One region of the Nitratireductor rhodophyticola genome, then DNA from elsewhere that is predicted to be linked to it. Evidence: riboswitches for the same ligand, from Rfam matches in the RefSeq annotation. Region 1 holds a riboswitch; each other region holds the start of a gene.
What was found. Region 1 has a riboswitch for thiamine pyrophosphate ahead of thiB (thiamine ABC transporter substrate binding subunit). Riboswitches for the same ligand answer to the same signal wherever they lie in the genome.
Positions count from the first base shown of each region.

Region 2: it holds a riboswitch for thiamine pyrophosphate, as region 1 does, so the genes downstream of both, thiC (phosphomethylpyrimidine synthase ThiC) here and thiB (thiamine ABC transporter substrate binding subunit) in region 1, are expected to answer to the same signal.
Region 3: it holds a riboswitch for thiamine pyrophosphate, as region 1 does, so the genes downstream of both, KUG85_RS19780 (YkoF family thiamine/hydroxymethylpyrimidine-binding protein) here and thiB (thiamine ABC transporter substrate binding subunit) in region 1, are expected to answer to the same signal.

Region 1 is NZ_JAHSSF010000003.1:215,254-222,204, reverse strand. It holds gene thiQ (thiamine ABC transporter ATP-binding protein) at 1-501, opposite strand, end outside; gene thiP (thiamine/thiamine pyrophosphate ABC transporter permease) at 498-2,096, opposite strand; gene thiB (thiamine ABC transporter substrate binding subunit) at 2,117-3,121, opposite strand; TPP riboswitch at 3,159-3,272, opposite strand; gene KUG85_RS12095 (thiamine diphosphokinase) at 3,367-4,014, shown strand; gene KUG85_RS12090 (ABC-F family ATP-binding cassette domain-containing protein) at 4,018-5,829, shown strand; gene KUG85_RS12085 (tyrosine recombinase XerC) at 5,950-6,891, shown strand.
Region 2 is NZ_JAHSSF010000005.1:105,808-112,758, reverse strand. It holds gene KUG85_RS18940 (TRAP transporter large permease) at 1-200, shown strand, start outside; gene KUG85_RS18935 (carbon-nitrogen hydrolase family protein) at 238-1,044, shown strand; gene KUG85_RS18930 (RraA family protein) at 1,056-1,715, shown strand; TPP riboswitch at 1,906-2,031, shown strand; gene thiC (phosphomethylpyrimidine synthase ThiC) at 2,144-3,958, shown strand; gene thiO (glycine oxidase ThiO) at 4,226-5,179, shown strand; gene thiS (sulfur carrier protein ThiS) at 5,220-5,417, shown strand; gene KUG85_RS18910 (thiazole synthase) at 5,419-6,192, shown strand; gene KUG85_RS18905 (thiamine phosphate synthase) at 6,189-6,794, shown strand; gene KUG85_RS18900 (hydroxymethylpyrimidine/phosphomethylpyrimidine kinase) at 6,764-6,951, shown strand, end outside.
Region 3 is NZ_JAHSSF010000005.1:282,870-289,820, reverse strand. It holds gene KUG85_RS19785 (DUF1403 family protein) at 1-796, shown strand, start outside; TPP riboswitch at 884-996, shown strand; gene KUG85_RS19780 (YkoF family thiamine/hydroxymethylpyrimidine-binding protein) at 990-1,598, shown strand; gene KUG85_RS19775 (ABC transporter permease) at 1,603-2,391, shown strand; gene KUG85_RS19770 (ABC transporter ATP-binding protein) at 2,388-3,143, shown strand; gene KUG85_RS19765 (ABC transporter substrate-binding protein) at 3,140-4,129, shown strand; gene KUG85_RS19760 (class I SAM-dependent methyltransferase) at 4,204-4,941, opposite strand; gene KUG85_RS19755 (class I SAM-dependent methyltransferase) at 5,457-6,461, opposite strand; gene KUG85_RS19750 (putative bifunctional diguanylate cyclase/phosphodiesterase) at 6,750-6,951, shown strand, end outside.

The sequences.
Region 1 (6,951 bases):
GGGTTCGTCCATCAGGAGAACCGGACGTTTGCGAATCAGAACGCGGGCAAGCGCCACACGCTGGCGCTCGCCGCCCGAAAGCGCCTGCGGCAGCCGGTCTTCCTTGCCGGCGAGGCCGGTTCTGGCAAGAGCGTCCGAGACGGCCGCGCGGTCTTCTTCCGTCAGTTTCAGGGAGGGTGAGCGGCCGAGCCCCACATTCTGCGCCACGGTGAGATGCGCGAAGAGATTGTTCTCCTGAAACACCATGGAGACCGGCCGGCGGTGGGGGGTAAGCGCAGAGACATCCTCGCCATCGATGAGGATGCGGCCCGATGCGGGTCGCTCAAAGCCGGCAATCAGGCTGAGCAGGGTTGACTTGCCCGAGCCGCTCGGGCCCATGACGGCGACGATGTCTGACGCAGCGATGGTCGCGTCGAACGCCATCGGCCTCCCCCCCGGATAAGCGAATTGCAGCGCTTCCAGAGCGATTTGCGCGCCATGTCCAGCGGCGGTCTTGATCATGTCTTCTCCCTGCCGAGACGATCGGCGATGAACATCAATGCCAGACAGAGAAGCCCCAGGAAAAGAGCGAGGCCGGCGGCATCTGCCGTGCGGTAGCTGCCCATGCGCTGCAGCAGGAGATAGGGCAGCGTCTGCACCTGATCGGAGCCGAACAGGGCGATGACGCCGAGATCGCCCAGAGATAGGGCGGCAGCGAAGGCGAGTGCGGTGGCAGCGGGACGTTTGAGCGCAGGCCAGTCGACAAGGCGTAGCCTGCTCCACCCGGTAATGCCAAGTGAGAGACACAGTCTTTCATGGCGGGCGCTGGCGGCATCATATGCCGGACGAATGGCACGGATGGCGAAGGGCATGGCCATCACCGCATTGACCGTGACGACCATGACCGGCGCGAAAGCGAAGACATTGCCCACATGACGCAGGAGAATAAACCAGCCAGCACCGATGACCAGCGGCGGAACGATGAGCACCATGGCAGCACCGCTGTCGGTGGCGCGTTCGAGCAGGGTTGCGGGCAGGGCGCCGCGCTTCATTTCCAGTGCGCGCCGGGCGGCGACCAGCGCCAGGGAAAGGATGAGGCAAAGAAGCGACGAAAGGCCCGCGAAGACAAGGCTGGTCGTCGTGGCGGAGAAGACCGCGCTTTCGGTCGCAAGACGCCCGAGATCGGCCCTGAGGCCGGCAATCACGGTCGCGCCCATCGGACCGGCGACGAAGAACAGGCCGATGAGAATGAGGGTCGCGTTGAGACCGGTTTCGGCGGGCGTGTGCCAGACGATCCGGCGGGGTGCGACGGGCAGGTTCGCGTCGCCGCTGAAGGACGCGCCAAGACGGCTCATAGCCAGCACGATGCTGCCCGCCAGTGCCACCTGAATGAGGGTGAGCACCAGTGCACGGGCAGGGTCGAAGTCGAAGCGCAGCGCCTGATAAATCGCCACTTCGAGTGTGGTCGCGCGCGGGCCCCCTCCGAGCAGCAACACAATGGTGAAGGACGTGACGCATAGCATGAAGACGAGCCCGGCGATGCCGGGCAGGGCAGCGCGCATGGCCGGCCATTCGAGAAACCGGAACGAGGCGCGCGCACCCATGCCAAGCTGGGTCGCAAGACGCCACTGGTCTGCCGGCACGCTTTCAAGCGCGTTCAGGAAGAGCCGCGTTGCGAGCGGCAGGTTGAAGAAGACATGGGCGACCAGAATGCCCGAGAGGCCATAGATGCCAGGCCAGTGCTCGTTGAAGGCGACCGACAGGAATGGCGCGAAGAAGCCCGCGCGGCCATAGAGCGCAAGAACACCGAGGGCGGCCACGATGGCCGGTAGCGCAAGGGGCACGGCGAACAGGCGCAGGATGAAGGCACGTCCCGGAAAAGCCGGGTGCCGTGCCAGCGCACGCGCCAGAAGGATCGCTGGTAATACAGAAAGCAGTGTCGACAGCAGCGCCTGCCAGAACGTGAAGCGCGCAATGCGCAGAAGCCATGCATCGAACGCATCCAGCACGCCAGAACCCTGGCGTGCCGCTTCCACCGCGAGGCCGATGAAGGCCCCGCCGATCAGCAGGCCAATGGCGGTGAGCGCGAGGCGCCCCGCAGTTGTGCGTCTGTCCATGGCGGGGGCGTGCGGAATGGTCAGCGGCTCATCACCGAAAGCCACTCGTCGACCCAGGCCCTGCGGTTCTTTGCAACCTCCTCAGGTGAAAATTCGAGCGTCTTTTCCGGTTTCACAAGGTCATCGAAGACCGGGTTCAGCGGGCCGGAGATTTCTCCGGCCGGGAACATCCAGTTGGTTTCGGGGATGGCGTCCTGAAAGCCGGGACCGGTCATGAAGGCGAGGAATTTCTGCGCCAGCGGGTTTTTTGCGCCCGCAACCGTCTGTGCCGCCACTTCCACCTGCAGGTAGTGACCTTCCGCGAAGCTGGCTGCCTTATAGCGCTCTGTATCCTCCGCGATGCGGTGATAGGCGGGCGAGGTGGTGTAGGAGAGCACCATGGGAACCTCGCCGCTGGTGAAGAGACCATAGGCCTCGCTCCAGCCGGGTGTCACCGTCAGCACCTTGTCCTGCAGCCGGCTCCAGGCGGTGGCCGCCTCGTCGCCATAGACGGCCTTGACCCAGAGCAGAAGACCAAGCCCCGGTGTGGAGGTGCGCGGGTCCTGAATGGCGATCTTCAGATCACCCTCGGCCTCCACCAGTTCCTTCAGGCTTGCCGGTGGTGTCTCGATGGCTTCGGTGTCGTAGACGAAGGCGAAGTAGCCATAGTCGAAGGGTACGAAAATGTCGTTCTCAAAGCCGCCCGGCACCTCTACCTTGGCCGTATCAATACCGTGGGGGGCGAAGAGGCCGGTTTCCCGCGCCTCGTGGAGAAGATTATTGTCGAGGCCGAGCACAATGTCGGCTTTCGTGGAGCTGCCCTCAAGCCGGACACGGTTGAGCAGTGCCACGCCATCGGCGACCGAAACGAATTCCACGTCGCAACCGCATTCCGCCTCAAACGCCTTTTCCACCTGTGGGCCTGGGCCCCAGTCGGACGTGAAGCTCTCATAGGTGTACACCGTGAGCTTTTCCTGGGCGAATGCCTGGCCGGAAAGGACCAGCGCGCCGAGCGCCAGAGTGGAAAGCAGGGTGGTGGTGCGCATCTGCGCCTCCTCTTTTCTGGTCTGGGAATGAGGCGCTGAATGAAAAGCGTCTAATCCCTCCGCCGGTATCAGCCGGATCAGGTTCCGCGGGTTGGTTGGGTTCTTCCCAAGCCTCTCAGCCGACAATGCGCCGGCACCCCGTTAGAGCGACCGGGAAAATAGGGCGCGGTGCGCAGCTCCGCAAGGGGGGTGAATGGCGCAAACGCCGTTGGCGCTGGCCCGCCGGCATGATATGGGCCTCGCCCATGAGCCGATTTACCCTTCTCCTTGGCGGAGACCTCACCCGGACACCGGCCCTCGATGCCGAAATCGCCGACAGCCGCATCATCGCAGCGGATTCGGGCATGCGCCATGCTGCGCTTCTGGATGTGAAGCCCGAGCTATGGGTGGGGGATTTCGATTCCGTGCCCGACGGGTTTGAGAATGCCTATGCCGACGTGGCGCGCCGCACCTTCCCCTCCGAGAAGGACAAGACCGACGGCGAGATCGCGATTGCGGCAGCTCTGGAGGCCGGGGCAACAAGCCTTTTGCTGGCCGGTGCCTTCGGAGGCGAACGGGCCGACCACATGTTCCTGCATTTCGCTCAGGCATTGCAGCTCTCCGAACGCGGCATTGCCGCAAAGCTGACGAGCGGGCATCAGGAAGGCGTGCCGCTCGTCCCGGGGCGGCGCCACAGCTTCGCCTATGCTGATGGCACACTGTTTTCGATCCTCGGCTTTTCGGAGCTTTCCGGCCTCACGGTCGAAGGCGCGAAATGGCCGCTCGATGCCGTGGAGGTGCCCTTCGGTTCCTCGCTCACGCTTTCCAATCTGGTGGATGGCGGCCTTTCCATCACGCTCATGAAGGGCCGGGCGCTGTTCATGGCGCATCTACTGAATGACGGAGAACGCTGAACCATGGCGCCGCCCCTTTTAAAGTTGGATGATATTCGTTTGACCTTCGGTGGCACGCCGCTGCTGGCCAGTGCCTCGCTGATGGTCGGCCCCGGCGAGCGGCTTGCGCTGGTGGGGCGGAATGGCTCCGGCAAGTCGACCCTGTTGAAGATTGCCGCCGGGCTCGTGGAGCCGCAGGATGGCGAGATTTTTCGCCAGCCGACGGCAACCATACGTTACCTGCCGCAGACGCCCGACTGGCAGGGCTTTGCGACCGTGCGCGCTTATGTGGAAGCGGGGCTCGGCCCTGCCGACGACATCAACCGGGTGGCGCTGGTCATCGACCGGCTGGGGCTCACGGGCGATGAAGATCCGGCGACACTGTCGGGCGGTGAGGCGCGGCGGGCGGCACTTGCGCGCGTGCTTGCGCCGGAGCCGGATCTGCTATTGCTCGATGAGCCGACCAACCATCTCGATCTCGCCACGATCGAGTGGCTTGAGGAAGAGTTGCAGCGGACCTCTTCCGCTTTGGTCACCATCTCGCATGACCGCCGATTTCTGGAAAAGGTAAGCCGCGCAACCGTGTGGCTCGACCGGGGTGTGACGCGGCGGCTCGACAAGGGGTTCGCTCACTTCGAGGACTGGCGCGATCAGGTGCTCGAAGAGGAAGAACGCGAGCAGCACAAGCTCGCCCGCAAGATCGAGCGCGAAGAGCACTGGCTGCGCTATGGCGTGACCGCGCGCCGCAAGCGCAATGTGCGCCGTCTGGGAGAGTTGCAGGCGCTGCGCGAGAAACACCGCAGCCACCGCGGCGCGGAAGGCGTGGCGACCATGGCGGCCAGTGATGCTGCCGAATCCGGCAAGCTCGTCATCGAGGCGAAGGGGCTCGCCAAAGCCTATGACGGACTGCAGGTGGTCAAGGACTTCTCCACGCGCATTCTGCGTGGCGACCGGGTTGGTCTTGTCGGGCCCAATGGCGCCGGCAAAACGACGCTTATCAACCTTTTGACAGGCAAGCTTGAGCCCGATGAGGGATCGCTGCGGCTCGGTGCCAATCTGGAAATCGCCATTCTGGATCAGAAGCGAGCGCTCGATCCGCTGGAGACGCTCTCTCACTTCCTGACCGACGGGCGCGGCGACAGCGTCGTCGTCAACGGGCAGGAGCGACATGTCGTTTCCTACATGAAGGACTTCTTGTTCAAACCGGAGCAGGCGCGCACGCCGATCCGCGAGCTTTCGGGCGGTGAGCGCGCGCGGCTGGTTCTGGCCCGGCTCCTCGCACGGCCGGCCAATCTGCTGGTTCTCGATGAGCCGACAAACGATCTCGATATGGAGACGCTCGACCTTCTGCAGGAGCTTGTCGAGGACTTTCCCGGCACGGTGCTGCTCGTCAGCCATGACCGCGATTTCCTCGACCGTACGGTGACGAGCACCATTGCGCCTGCGGGCGATGGCCGCTGGATCGAGTATGCGGGCGGCTATTCCGACATGATGGCGCAGCGCAAGGGCGAGGAGCTGGAGCGGCGCAAGACCCGTAGTGCCGAGCAGCAGAAGGCGAAGCCAGCCGGCAATGCGGGCGCGCCCAAATCGGCTGCCAAGAAGCTCTCCTACAAGCAGAAGTTTGCGCTGGAGACACTGCCCAAGAAGATTGATGAGCTGGCGGATGAGATGGCGGCATTAGAAGAGAAACTCGCCGATCCGAACCTCTACACGCGGGATGCAGCCGCTTTTCAGCGCTTTTCCAAAGAGCTGGACACCGCGCGCGCCAGCCGTGAGAAGATGGAAGAAGAGTGGCTGGAACTAGAAATGCTGCGCGAGGAGGTCGAGGGCGCATAGCAGCTCCTGCTTTTTTGGACGCCGACTTCAAAGCCCCCTTCTCCCCGCAGGCGGGGGGAAGGAAGCCGTCATTCGCCCGCCTTCACCGCTCGCTAACCGGACTGGTTCAGAATGCTGCGCATGGACCAGGATTTCCTCATTTCCACAAAGCTCGACCTCCAGAAGGCCCGTGCCAAGTGGCTTGCCTCGCTGGCCGATGAGCGGCGTCTTTCGGCGCTGACCGTCGATGCCTATGAGCGCGACACGCGGCAGTTTCTGCAGTTTCTCACAGGGCATTGCGGCGAGGCACCGGGTCTCGCTGACATTGCCGAGCTGCGCCCGGCGGACCTGCGCGCCTTTCTGGCCTTTCGGCGGGGCAGGGGGGCGGGAGCGCGCACGCTCGGGCGCGGGCTTGCCGGGGTTCGCTCGTTTCTGCGTTATCTGGAGCGTCGGGGGCTGGTGAACGCGGCGGCTGCGGCTGCGCTGAAGGCGCCGCGTGCTCCGCGCGCGCTGCCCAAGCCGCTAACGGCCGCCGATGCGCGCAAGGTTGCCTCGGGCGAGGGGCAACTTGCCGAAGAGCCATGGATCGCGGCGCGGAATGCCGCCGTCTTCACGCTGCTTTATGGAGCCGGACTTCGCATTTCGGAGGCGCTGGGGCTTCTGGGCGGCCAGGTCGGGGAACTGCGCCAGGGCGCGCTCAGGATCACCGGCAAGGGCGGCAAGACACGGCTTGCGCCGGTGCTGCCGGTATCTGCCGAGGCGGTCGTCGAGTATCAGCGTCTTTGCCCTTATCATCTGGAGGCAGACGGGCCGCTTTTTCGCGGCGCGCGTGGCGGCGCTTTGCAACCGGCCATCATTCAGCGCGAGATGAAGCGTATGCGCTCCGCGCTCAACCTGCCGGAGACGGCAACGCCGCATGCGCTCAGGCATTCCTTTGCCACGCATCTTCTTGGGCGCGGCGGCGATCTGCGCGCGATCCAGGAGCTTCTGGGCCATGCGAGCCTCTCCACGACGCAGGTCTATACGGGCGTGGACACGGCGCGGCTTCTCGAAATCTACGATGCCGCCCATCCGCGGGCCTGAAGCCGTTGCTCGCAATTTGTGGTGGCGGATTAACGGTTTCGCCGGGATTTGCCGCTAGCG
Region 2 (6,951 bases), on a different contig from region 1:
TGGCGCTTCTGATCGGCATTGCCACCCCGCCCATGGGCATCGCGCTCTACATCGTCGCTGAGGTGGGCAAGGTGCCGTTCGAAAAGGTGGCGGTGGCGATCCTGCCCTTTCTCATACCACTGATCGTTGCCCTGCTCATGATCACCTTCGTGCCCGAGCTGGTGCTCTTCCTCCCCAATCTCGTTCTGGGGCCGGCCTGACGGCCGCCCCGCTCAAACTCCAAAGCAAGGGAAATTCATGAAAATCTCCGTCATTCAAATGAACTCGCAGGACGACAAGGCAAAGAACATTGCCGATGCGGAAGCGTTCGTCCGAAAGGCCGTTGCCGAAGACAAGTCCGATCTCGTCGTGCTTCCCGAAACCTTCACCTATATGGGCGGGACCGTGGAAAGCCGTCGCGCCAATGCGGAAACCTTTCCGGACGGCGAAGCCTATCGCGCCATGTCGGCTTTGGCCGCCGAACTGAAAGTGAACATTCACGCCGGCTCCATGGCCGAGGCTGCGGGCGAGAAGTGCTACAACACGACTATCGTGTTCGACCGGCAGGGCAAGGAAATTGCCCGCTACCGCAAGATCCATCTCTTCGACGTGAAGGTTCCGGGCGGCCAGAGCTATCTGGAATCCGACACGATGAAGCGCGGCGAGGACGTGGTCGTCTACGAGCTGGAAGGCGTGAAGATCGGTTGCGCCATCTGCTACGATCTGCGCTTCCCGGAACTGTTCCGCAAGCTGCGTGACAAGGGGGCCGAGGTGATCGTCCTGCCCGCCGCCTTCACGCTGCAGACCGGCAAGGACCACTGGGAGCAACTCCTTTGCGCCCGCGCCATCGAGACACAGTCCTATGTGGCTGCATCGGCCCAGATCTTCGGGCATGACGAAGGCAAAAAGCTGTGCTTCGGCCACTCGCTGATCATCGATCCATGGGGCGTGACCATCGCCAACTGCTCGGACCGCGTCGGCCATGCAAGCGCGACCATCGACACCGGCTATGCCGAGCAGATCCGCCGCTCCATGCCTGTCGCAGACCATCACGTCGTCGCATAAGGAATACGCATATGTACCAGGTCAACTCGATGCCGGAGCAGCTGGCACAGGCCAAGATCGACAAGCTGATGCAGGTGGAGACCGCCACGGTCGGCCATTTTCTGCACGCCAACTTCCTCGACACGGGCATCCGCTCCATGCTGCCCAGGGTGCGGGCGGCCGGAACGGCGGTGACCCTGCGCCTGCCCCATGCCGACAGCACGCTCCTGCATTACGCGATGGACCATATCCGGCCCGGCGATTTCGTGATCATCGATCGTGCCGGCGACACACGCCACGCCTGTTGGGGTGGCGTCATCACCCACACGGCGGCCCGCAAGAAGGCCGCCGGTGCGGTGGTGGACGGGCCGGCGACGGATGTCGCCGATTTCGAGCGTCACGGTTTCCCCATGTGGTGCCGGGGCCCCTCGCCCATCACCACCAAGCTGCTGGGCGTTTCGGGCGAGATGAACATTCCCGTCAGCGTTGGCGGTGTGGTGGTCAATCCGGGCGACGCGGTGCTGGCCGATGAAAACGGCGTTCTGATCCTGTCTCCCGACGAGGTGGACATGGTGGCAGACCGCGCCATCCAGATGCAGGCGCGCGAAGTCGAACTTCTGAAGCGCATCGACGCCGGCGAGAGCCTGCCGACCATCTCCGGTGCGAAGGAGCGCGTTGAGGCAAGCGCCTAGGATCTGGCAGCGGCTCATCCACAAATCATACCCGTCATCCCGGATAGCCCAGCGGTCGGCCGGGATGACGGGTATGGCCTCTCGATAGAGGAAGAGGGCTTCGAGACATGGCTCGAAGCCCCCTTCCCAAACTTGTTGCCCGGTATCTGACATGGGTGCTTGACAAGAGCGCCCCTCTTCACTCACCTTGCAGCCTCACCTGGGGGGTCCCGCCAAGGGGCTGAGATTCTGCTGGGCATGGTTTTCCATGCAGCGCAGTGACCCGATGAACCTGATCCAGTTCATACTGGCGTAGGGATGGTGCATGCCTGGCGGGTCGCTGGCTCCTTCGAGCCGAAATCCATTTCCATAGCGGATCGCCGGAGCTCTTCCTCCTCTCGGCACGAACTGGGTCTCCATTGCTGACTGAGCAGAGGAGGCTCTGACCCATGGATGCTATCGCTCCGAAAGTGACCACCGGCCCATTGCCGGCATCGCGCAAGATCCACAAACCCGGCAAGCTTCACCCCGAGATTCGCGTGCCCCTGCGCGAAATCGCCGTGCATCCGAGCGCCGGCGAGCCGCCGGTGACGGTCTATGATTCTTCCGGCCCCTATTCCGACCCGGACGCGCTGATCGAGATCGAAAAGGGCCTGCCGCGCATCCGCGAGGCCTGGGTGAAGGCGCGCGGCGATGTGGAGGCCTATGAGGGCCGCCATGTGAAGCCGGAGGACAATGGCTTTGTCTCCGGCGACCGGCTGACGCCGGAGTTCCCCACCCGCCACCAGCCGCTGCGGGCCAGGGACGGCAAGGCCGTGACGCAGCTCGCCTATGCGCGGGCCGGCATCGTCACGCCGGAGATGGAATATATCGCCATCCGCGAAAACCTTGGCCGCGAACAGGCGAAGGCCGCGCTCGTGCGCGATGGCGAGAGCTTTGGCGCCGCCATTCCCGATTTCGTGACGCCGGAATTCGTGCGCGACGAGGTGGCGAAGGGCCGGGCGATCATTCCCGCCAACATCAACCACCCGGAAGCCGAGCCGATGATCATCGGCCGCAATTTTCTCGTGAAGATCAACGCCAATATCGGCAATTCCGCCGTCACCTCCTCCATGGCCGAGGAGGTGGACAAGATGGTGTGGGCAACGCGCTGGGGCGGCGACACGGTGATGGACCTTTCCACCGGCCGCAACATCCACAACATCCGCGAATGGATCATCCGCAATTCGCCCGTGCCCATCGGCACCGTGCCGATCTATCAGGCACTGGAGAAGGTGAACGGCATTGCCGAGGACCTCAACTGGGAGGTCTTTCGCGATACGCTGATCGAGCAGGCCGAACAGGGCGTCGATTACTTCACCATCCATGCCGGCGTGCGGCTGCACTATATCCCGCTGACGGTCGACCGCGTGACGGGCATCGTCTCGCGCGGTGGCTCGATCATGGCCAAGTGGTGCCTGCATCACCACAGGGAGAGTTTCCTCTACGAGCATTTTGAGGAAATCTGCGACATCTGCCGCGCCTATGACGTGTCGTTTTCGCTGGGCGACGGGTTGCGCCCCGGCTCCATTGCCGATGCCAACGACGCCGCGCAGTTTGCCGAACTGGAGACGCTGGGCGAGCTGACGCAGATCGCCTGGAAGAAGGACTGCCAGGTGATGATCGAGGGCCCCGGCCATGTGCCGATGCACAAGATCAAGGAGAACATGGACAAGCAGCTCGATGTCTGCGGCGAGGCGCCCTTCTACACGCTTGGGCCGCTCACGACCGACATTGCGCCGGGCTATGACCACATCACGAGCGGCATTGGCGCGGCGATGATCGGCTGGTTCGGCACGGCCATGCTCTGTTACGTCACGCCGAAGGAGCATCTGGGCCTGCCCGACCGCGACGATGTGAAGACCGGCGTCATCACCTACAAGATCGCGGCCCATGCGGCAGACCTCGCCAAGGGGCATCCGGCAGCGAAGATCCGCGACGATGCGCTTTCGCGGGCGCGTTTCGAGTTCCGCTGGGAGGACCAGTTCAACCTCTCGCTCGATCCCGAAACGGCGCGGAACTTCCATGACGAGACGCTTCCGAAGGAAGCGCACAAGGTGGCGCATTTCTGCTCCATGTGCGGGCCGAAATTCTGCTCCATGCGCATCTCCCACGACATCCGCGCCGAGGCCCAGAAGGAGGGCATGGCGAAGATGGCGGAGAAGTTCCGCGAGGGCGGCGAGCTCTACATGCCGCTGGAGAAGGCGGTGGAGCCCGGGGAGTAGGGTTGTGATCGGCGAGGTAGGGACAGCTTTGTCCCGGCGAGGGAAGCCCGGCGCTCCTCGCCATCCCGGAAGCCCGGAGGGCTATCCGGGACCCATTGAGAGAATGCCATGGGGCGCGGTCCGGTTCGGGTCTCGGCGCATATTGGCACGGTCGGTTCCTTCTGCGGAAATCGGCCGCGCCTCTCAATGGGTCCCGGCTCTCCCTTCGGTCGGCCGGGATGACGGGGAGTGCTGTGGGCGCCTGTTTTTTTCGAGATTGGTGCATCGATGCATATCCTGATCAAGGGGGCCGGCGTGGCCGGCCTCACACTGGCGCATGAGCTGGTGCGGGCCGGTGTGCGGGTGACGGTGTGCGATACCCGCTCCGGCCCGGCGGGCAGCGCGTCGTGGCTGGCGGGTGGGATGCTGGCACCGTGGTGTGAGCGCGAGAGCGCGGAAGAGCCTGTGCTCACGCTCGGAAAGAGCGCAGCAGACTGGTGGGAGGCCGCCCTTCCCGGCCATGTGCTGCGCAATGGAACACTGGTGGTTGCGCCGGCGCGGGACCGGGCGGAGCTCGACCGCTTTGCCGCGCGCACGTCCGGCCATGAATGGCTGGAGGGCGAGGCCGTGGCCGCACTCGAACCTGATCTTGCGGGCCGGTTTCGCCGCGGGCTTTTCTTCCGGGGCGAGGCCCATCTCGACCCACGGCGGGCGCTGTCGGCGCTTGTCGAGGGGCTGAGGAAGGCCGGTGTTCGCTTCGTCTGCGAAACGCATCTGGAAGCAGACCGGATTGCCGACTGCACCGGCATGGCGGCAGCGGATCCGGAGCTGCGCGGGGTGCGGGGCGAGATGCTTCTGCTGCGCACGAAAGAGGTCGGGCTTTCGCGCCCGGTAAGGCTGCTTCATCCGCGCATACCGGTCTATATCGTGCCGCGTGCGGATCACCATTTCATGGTGGGCGCGACGATGATCGAAAGCGATGATGCCGGGCCGATCAGCGCCCGCTCGATGATGGAATTGCTCAATGCGGCCTACAGCCTGCACCCGGCCTTTGCCGAGGCGAAGATCGTGGAGACGGGTGCTGGTGTGCGGCCCGCCTATCCCGACAATCTGCCGCGCGTGAAGCGCACGCCGAAGGGCATCAGCGTGAACGGATTCTACCGCCATGGCTTTCTGCTCTCGCCGGCCATGGCGCGCGAGGCGGCGGCAGCTCTACTTGAGGAGAATCGGCAATGGGCGTGAATGTTGGAGTGTGCCATGCGCAACCCGTTGAGGTTCAGCCATGAAGCTGATCATCAATGGCGAAAAGCGGCAGGTGACAGCAGCAACGCTGGCCGCCTTGCTCGATGAGCTGGACTATGCGCCCGACTTTCTCGCCACGGCGCGCAATGGAGAGCTTGTTCCGGCAGCGGAACGAAGCCGGTGCACACTCAAAGACGGCGACCGGGTCGAAATCCTCTCGCCCATGCAGGGAGGCTGACATGCTGGCGCTTTATGGTGAACAGCTTTCATCGAGGCTGCTGCTCGGCACCGCGCAATACCCCTCCCCCGCCATCATGGCGGATGCGGTGCGGGCAAGCGGCTGCGACGTCGTGACCGTATCGCTGCGCCGCGAGATGGCAGGCAACCGCACGGGCGGCCGGTTCTGGGAGCTGATCCGGAAGCTCGGTGTGCGTGTTCTGCCCAACACGGCGGGCTGCCATTCGGTGAAAGAGGCGGTGACGACAGCGCGGATGGCGCGCGAGCTTTTCGGCACGGAATGGATCAAGCTCGAGGTGATTGGAAATCACGACACGCTGCAGCCGGATGTGTTTGGTCTTGTCGAGGCCGCGCGCATCCTGAGCGATGATGGTTTCAGGGTGTTTCCCTACACGACCGACGATCTGGTGGTTGGGGAAAGGCTGCTAGAGGCGGGATGCGGGGTGCTTATGCCCTGGTGCGCGCCCATCGGCTCGGCGCGGGGGCCGATCAATGTGGATGGGCTTCGGGCCATGCGTGGAGCCTTTCACGATATCCCGTTGATCGTGGATGCGGGGCTCGGACGCCCATCGCATGCGGCCATGGTGATGGAGCTCGGGTTTGACGCCGTTCTATTAAACACGGCCGTGGCGAAGGCGGGTGATCCGGTGGCGATGGCAGAGGCCTTTGGCGGAGCTGTGGAAGCAGGGAGAAAGGCCTTTTTGGCCGGGCCGCTGGAGCCGCGCGACATGGCCGTTCCTTCAACGCCGGTGATCGGCAAGGCGGTGTTTGAATGAAACTCGATCCCTTTTACCTGATCGTCGACAGTGCGGCGTGGATCGCCCGGCTCGTTCCACTCGGTGTGAAGCTCGTGCAGTTGCGCATCAAGGAGATGGATAAGGCAGCACTTTGCGAAGAAGTCATCGAGGCAAGGCGCATCTGCGCCGAACACGATTGCCAGCTCATCGTGAATGATCACTGGCGGCTGGCCATCGAGACGGATTGCGATTTCATCCATCTGGGGCAGGAAGATTTGGCCGGGGCCGATCTCGATGCGATCCGCGCGGCGGGGCTGAAGCTCGGCATCAGCACCCATGACGGGGCGGAACTGCGCACAGCCCTTGCGGAAAAGCCTGACTATGTGGCGCTCGGGCCGGTCTATCCGACGATCCTCAAAAAGATGAAATGGAACCCGCAGGGGCTCGACCGGCTGGCTGACTGGCGCAAGCGTGTTGGCCATGTGCCGCTGGTGGCGATTGGCGGGCTGAATCCCGAACGGCTTCCCGGCGTGTTCGCGGCTGGGGCGGATAGTGCCGCCGTGGTGACCGACATCACTCTGAACCCAGATCCGGAAGCACGCACGCGCGAATGGCTGGCGGCCACCGCGCAATGGCGGTGAGCATGGCGCATGTGCTGGTGATTGCCGGTTCGGACTCGTCTGGCGGCGCGGGCATCGCGCGCGATGTGGAGACACTTGCTGCCTTTGGCGTGAAAACCTGCCTCGCGCTCACAGCGGTAACGGTGCAGACCCACACGGCGGTGGAGCGCGTCCAGCT
Region 3 (6,951 bases), on a different contig from region 1:
CGCCTGGTCGGGCTGCTGGCGCGCGCGCCAGGCGCTGAAATGCGCCGTTGCCGCGTCAAGGCTCATGGGTCGGGGGGAGGACGAGAAGGCGCTGCGCGATGCCGTTCTGCTGACCGCGGCCGGTGACGATCCGGGCCCTGCGGGCAAGATATTTCTCGCCTATAGACGAATGGCAGCGCGCCGCTTCATGCCATCCATGTCTTCCATAGCCGAACTCGCCGGCCTTCTCGGCATGGCGGTGGATGACAGGCTGGCGGCAGCCGTCGACCATGCCGAGGATGCGCTCCAGTCTGGAAGCGCGCCGCCCTTCGCGGCGGCAGAGCTCGTCGGGCGGATACTGGCAGAACACGCGGACGCCGAGCCGCTGGCATGGGCCCTGGCAGACGGGTTGATCGCAACGATGCTGAACTGGCCTCGCCCGGTACCGCTTCTCATGGCGGAACGCTATGGAACCGCCTTCCGCGTGGGCGGGGAGAGCGGGCGGATCGGCCCGGCTGATCCTGCCTTTGCCCGGGCGGTGTGCCTCGCGCTGGTTCAGGGGACTGGGCGCGCGCTCCGCTCGGCTGGTGAAATATCTCGCCGCGCCGACACACTTGCCTCCGTTTTGCCGAAACTGCGCACAAAAGGGGCGGGCACGGTCGTTCAGAAACTGCTGGATGACGATGCCGTGCCGGCCTCGGCGCCCGGATGCAATCTGTCCCGCTGGGCCTCGAAACGGCTCTTTGAACGGCTTGAACATTTAGGGGCCGTGCGTGAACTCTCCGGGCGTTCATCATTCCGCATCTTCGGATTGTGACGCCTGTGGATAGCCGGATAATTTTTCATCCGGGCACCGTTTCCTGAACAAACCGCTTGCTTTGCGCCACGGGATTTGGTTCGTACCGGGCATCCACAGGGGTGCCGCGTATCGCCGCGGCTGAGATGAGGGCGCAAGCCCTCGGGCCCTAGAAGCTGATCTGGGTAATGCCAGCGGAGCAAGGAGGACAATCATGTTCGCAGGTGCGCAGCTTTCCCTTTATCCGATGACCGACAATTTCGTCGACGTCATCATGTCGTCGCTCTCCGCGTTCGATCCCTGGCGGGACCGTTTAAGGATCGAGACCGACGATATCTCCACGCTCGTCGTCGGCCCACCCGAAGTGCTGTTCCCGGCGCTGCGCGATTTCTATGTCGCCGCCGCGTCCACCCGCCACCATGTGGTGCTGCGCGCCACGCTCTCGCGCGGCTGCCCCGGCGAGCCGGACGATCCGATCTGCAGCACCTCTGCACTCGCCAACCCGTCGGAGCCGCTCGCCGAACGGCAGAAGGCAGCACTTGCGGCGGTGGCCAATGCAAAGACCACGTCGGAAACCGCACGCGCCCAGTTCTCGCTATACGTGATGGGCGCCGGCGACCACATGGCGGAGATCATGGGCTGCATCGACTTCCTGAAGTCGAGCGGCGTCTTCGATCGCTCCAAGAATTTCTGCAGCCGTCTCACCGGCGATGCAGGCCCGGTTTTCGCAACGCTCGAACAGGCCTTCTGCCGGTTCGGTCCGCCCGAAGGCCATGTGACGGTCGATTTGACCGTTTCCGCCAACAGCCCCTCCACGGCCTGACCCCATGTCTCAGCGTCGGCCCCGTCCTGCGGGCGGACGGCTGGTGCGCGGCTTGCCTGCTCTGGCAAGCGTTGCCGGTGCGATCCTCCTTTGGGAAATCTATGTGCGGCTGTCGGGCATTTCGCCGTTGGTTCTGCCCGCGCCCTCGCGCGTCACCGAACAGATGGGTGTCAACCGCGCCCTCCTGTGGGAGAACACGCTGCCGACGCTGAGCGCGACGCTGACCGGCTTTGCCTTCTCCGTCAGCATCGCCTTTGCCCTCTCGGTGGCGCTCGATTTCCTGCCGAAGCTGCGGCGGGCGCTGTTCCCGATCTTTGTCGTCAGCCAGACCCTGCCTCTGGTGGCCATCGCACCGCTTGCCGTTCTGTGGTTCGGTTTCGGTCTCACGCCGAAAATCCTGCTCGTGGCGCTCGTCACCTTCTTTCCCATGCTGGTAGCTCTGGTCGATGGCTACGAATCCACCGATCCCGAGATCGAAACGCTGATGCGCTCCATGGGCGCGTCGCGGTGGAAGGTGTTCCGGGCGGCGCGCTTTCCCTCGGCCATGCCCTATTTCTTCGCCGGCCTGCGGATTTCGATCACCTATGCCGTGGTCGCCGCGATCTTCTCCGAATATGTCGGCGCGCGCGCCGGGCTCGGCATTGTCATCCTCAACGCCAAGAACAGCTTTCGCCCGGACCTGATGCTCGCCGCGGTGGTGGTCAGTTCCACGCTGACACTGGTGCTCTTCGGCGTCTCGGCGCTTCTGCAACGGGCGCTGCTGCGCTGGCGGGAAGCGGGGCAGACACGATGAGCGCTCTGGAAATGCGCAATGTGGGCGTGACGCTCGGCGAAACCGCCGTGCTCGACGATGTATCGCTGCATGTGGGGCAGGGGGAGTTCGTCTCCATTCTCGGCCCTTCGGGAGCGGGAAAATCCACGCTGTTTCGACTTCTCACCGGCGCGCTTGCGCCGGATCGCGGCGAGATCCTGCGCGATTGCGCGCCCTTGAAGCGCGACGGCCAGACCTTCGCCTTCATGCCACAGCGCGACGCGCTGATGCCCTGGCGACGCATCGTCGACAACGTCATTCTGGGGCTGGAAGTGCAGGGCGTGCCGCGCGCCTCGGCGCGCGCCCGCGCGCTGCCGCTGTTCGCCGAGTTCGGGCTGGAAGGCTTTGAGCAGCGCTATCCGGCGGAGCTTTCCGGCGGCATGCGTCAGCGCGCAGCCCTTCTGCGCACGGTCATTCAGGCCCGCCCGATCCAGCTTCTCGATGAACCCTTCGGCGCGCTCGACGCGCTCACCCGCGCGCAGATGCAGCGCTGGCTGGAAGACCGCTGGCGCGCCGCGCGCTGGACCACGCTGCTCGTCACCCATGATGTGCGCGAGGCGGTGGCCCTTTCGGATCGCATCTATGTGCTGTCGCGCCGTCCCGCCCGCGTGATTTCCGAGGTCGTCGTCCGCGCCCCGCGCCCGCGCCTTGGCGCGCCCCTGCCGGACGATGCCCGCGCGCTGGAAGAAGACCTTTTGAACACCTTGCTCAGTCAGACAGGAGAAAGACCATGAAAAGCCTGATAGCCGCAGCCCTTATGCTCGGCGCGATGGCGCTGCCGGCAACGGCGCAGGAGCGCCTGAGCGTCGCGCTGGACTGGACGCCCAACACCAACCATGTGGGGCTTTACGTCGCCCAGGCGAAGGGCTGGTTCAAGGATGCCGGCCTTGACGTCGAAATCCTGCCCTACACCGACACCTCCTCTGGCACGCTGGTCGCCACGGGCGTCGCCGAATTCGGTATTTTGAGCTCCATCGGTTTCTACAGCCAGCGCGCCACCGGCGCCGACCTCACAGTGGTCATGGCGGTTATGCAGCATGAGACGGGCCGTCTCGTCTTCAACGGCGAGCGTGAGGACATCCAGCGCCCGGCCGATCTCGATGGCATGACCTATGCCGGTTTCGGCAGCGCCTGGGAACAGGCCCTCATCTCGACCATTATCCAGAACGATGGCGGCAAGGGCGAGTTCGAGACCGTCACGCTCGGCACCTCCGCCTATGAGGCGCTTGCCAATGGCACGGTCGATTTCACGCTCGAGGTGAGCACCTGGGAGGGCGTGAACTCCGTGCTTCTCGACCGCCCGCAGCGCGCATTTCGCTATGCCGACTATGGCGTGCCGGATCAGCACACCACCTATCTCGGCGGCAACGGAACCTGGCTGAAAGCCAATCCCGAAACCGCCCGCGCGTTCGTTGAAGCGGCCCAGCGCGGCTATGCCTTCGCTGCGGAAAACCCGGAAGAGGCAGCCGAAATGCTGATTGCCGAGACCGGCGGCATGCTCTCCAATCCGGAGCTGGTCCGCGCTTCCATGCAGGCCATCGTGGGCGGCGGCTACCTGCAGGACGAGGGCGAGCCGGTCGGTCTCATCGATGCGGACATGTTCGGCAACATCACGAAGTTCATGTTCGAGGCGGGCGTCATGCGCGATGCCGACGGCAAGCGCCTCGAGGAGATGCCGGACGTCTCCACCTGGTTCACCAATGCGTATCTGAAGCGGTAGATTTCGCGGTCCAGGCTATTCATGCGGCATCGGGCCGAAAAGCGGATTTCACTTTTCGGTCTGATGCTCCCGGGTCAGGATCGCTTTTGCAGGAACACGAAGAGATTGGTGCGCATCGGCGGTGGCATCAGCCACTGGAAGAGCGAAACCAGGGCAAAACCGGCTGAAACGCCGCCGTGATATCTCGGCGTGCTGTTGGCGATATAGCTGTGATGACCCCAGTGCTCCCGCTCAAATGCGCGCCGCAGACGTCCCAGCGTGTTCAGCCGGTAGAATGTGGGAAACACATCCTGGTGCGGGCGTTCGGGCCAGACCTGCCGCATCAGCCAGTCCTTGAAGCGCTCCGGCACGATGCGGTTGCTGATCCCGACATAACCCCAGCTGTTGGGTGTGAGGGCGCAGAACCAGCCGCCGGGTTTCAGGACGCGGCGAACCTCCCTTGCGAACTCCGCAGGGTGCTCGACATGCTCGATCACCCATTCACAGATGATCATGTCGACACTGCCATCTTCCAGCGGCAGGCGTCCGCCGGGTTCGAATGTCAGCGCTTCATCGAGATGTGGGTGCTGGAGAACAGCGGGATCGACATCGAGGCCTATGACACGCTTCACACGGCCCTGAAAATTGAAGAAGGTCTTGCGGAAGGCCGCGCTGCCATCGTCATAGCGTGCACCACGGCCCGCACCCAGATCGACGATAGCCATGTCGGGGTTTATGAGCGCATTGATGCGTGTATAGAAAGCGATGTCCTCGTCGTCCCGCGCGAAACCGCCGGCCGCCGTCTCTGGCCTCCATTTGTCGACCACACTCATCTACACGCCCCCGATCGTTCGTCCTTTGGTGGCAGATAGTCGCTGACCCTTGAGATTCGGTTAAGTCAGGGGTTGCAGCGCGGCCGGGCTACACGCGTCTGCGCTTCTGAATTCTCGCTGAAAAACCCTGACACATGCAGACCGGTTCTTCGTTTCGCCGAAACGCTGAGCCGGCCTCGTTCCATTTCCGGTCGTCAGCCAATCGCAGGATGCCTGGATCGCCTGGCATCCAGCCGGACGCACAATGGGTGATCCAGGTTATTGATGGAGCATCGGACCGAAGCCCCGCCTTTCGGAACCCGGATCACGCCGTTTCAGGTTTCCAGATTTCCTCGACCGTGTATCTGCCATTGTGCACGCAGATCAGCGATACCGGCAGCAGTGGCACCATGGTTTCGCGTGTGTCGCTGATCTCGCCGCCGAATGGGCAGACCTCATCGCGAGAGGTCCCGTGGCCACCGAACCGAAGTTGGGTGGCCAGGTCGGCTTTTCACGCGAGAGGATAAGGCTGCCGCTCAGGCGGGGTGTTTGCGGATGACGCCGTAGACGATGTTGCGATTGCTGCCGTAGAACACCTCGGTGTCGGCATGGTTCCTGTCAATCGCGCGGTCGATTATGTCCTGCATGTCCTTGTCCGCGCGCAGGATCAGCGGCCAGTCCATGAAGGTTTCCATGTAGCCATCGGTGGTGATCTCGTCGCTGAAATTGGCGAACAGGAATTCTCCGCCCGGCTTGACCAGTTCCATGGCGCGTTGCGTGAGGCGGATTGCGACTGCGCGCGGCAGATAGTCGTAAAGCCCGGACGCATAGACGAGGTCGAACGTGCCGAGACTGTAGGAGCGGCGCAGGATGCCTTTCACGGAACCGTCAATGGCCTCCACACCAGTGCCGGCCAGGTCCCGGTTGACCGTTCCCACACTGATCGGGTCCTGGTCCAGCCCGATCCAGCGCTTCAGTTTCTTCCCGGCCAGGGCCGTCGAGAGTTCCGCTTCGCGCAGGTGGCCGCATGCAATCGCGAGGACCTCCGCATTCTCCACGCGCTCTGCGGTGGCATCCACGGTGCGCGCAAGTATGTCGCGCCGCTCGCGCCCGGCGACCGAACTCGCCGCTTCGCTTGTGTAAGCGTAGATTTCACGGCCGAGTTCCGTGGAGGAAGCCACGATCTCGTCAGCGCTTGGATGTTTGTAATAGATGTCGAGCAGGCTGGCATCGCCGGAATAGCCGCGCGGCTTGTCGAAGGACCAGCGTGTGAAGGGGTCCTGCTTCAGAAACTCTGAAACCGGATGCTCCTGGGCCAGAGGAATGAGCTGTTGCCATACGACAGGCGAAGCCTGGTTGCGGAGATCGTGCAGACGGGCCGCCAGACGGTCGACGATGTCGGCTGCCGGTGTGCCCGATTCGAAGCCCTGGCGCGCCAGATCGAGAACCAGCGCAAGCTGGGCAACCTTCTCCTTCAACTCCGTGGAATCGGCGACATCCGACGTCGTCGTGTGCTTCTTGACGAGCTGAGATGTGATCAAACTCTGCTCGTCAAGCTTCAGGTGAGAGGCTTGTGCCACTGGTCCGTCCCCGCTGATTTGAACGCTTTCACTATACCCGTATGGACCGGGATGCGAAAGAATTTAATCAAACTCGACTAAAAGTTATCCGGGTTCAGCACCTCGATAAGTCGGGTAAAAAGCTGCCTTCATTTACGCACCGTTAATATAAAACGCCGTTTCCGGCCGGGGTCGAAAGCGGGAATGGAGAAGTTAAGACATCCTAACCGATTCCCATGTACTGAGGGTCTGTTGCAATGGAAGGTCACGATGCAACTATCCGCGGATATCGCACGAAAGGTTGTTGAAGCGCTTTCGAGCCCTCGTACGGGTCTGGCAGACCCGAAACTGCTCCGGCTGCTTTTTCAGCATGACGCTGCCCAGCAACGCCTGGTCGTTCGCTGGGGCATGTGGGCTGCCGTGCTCAGTTATATGGCCTATGGGGTCTTCGACTGGTTCCTGTTTCCCGACA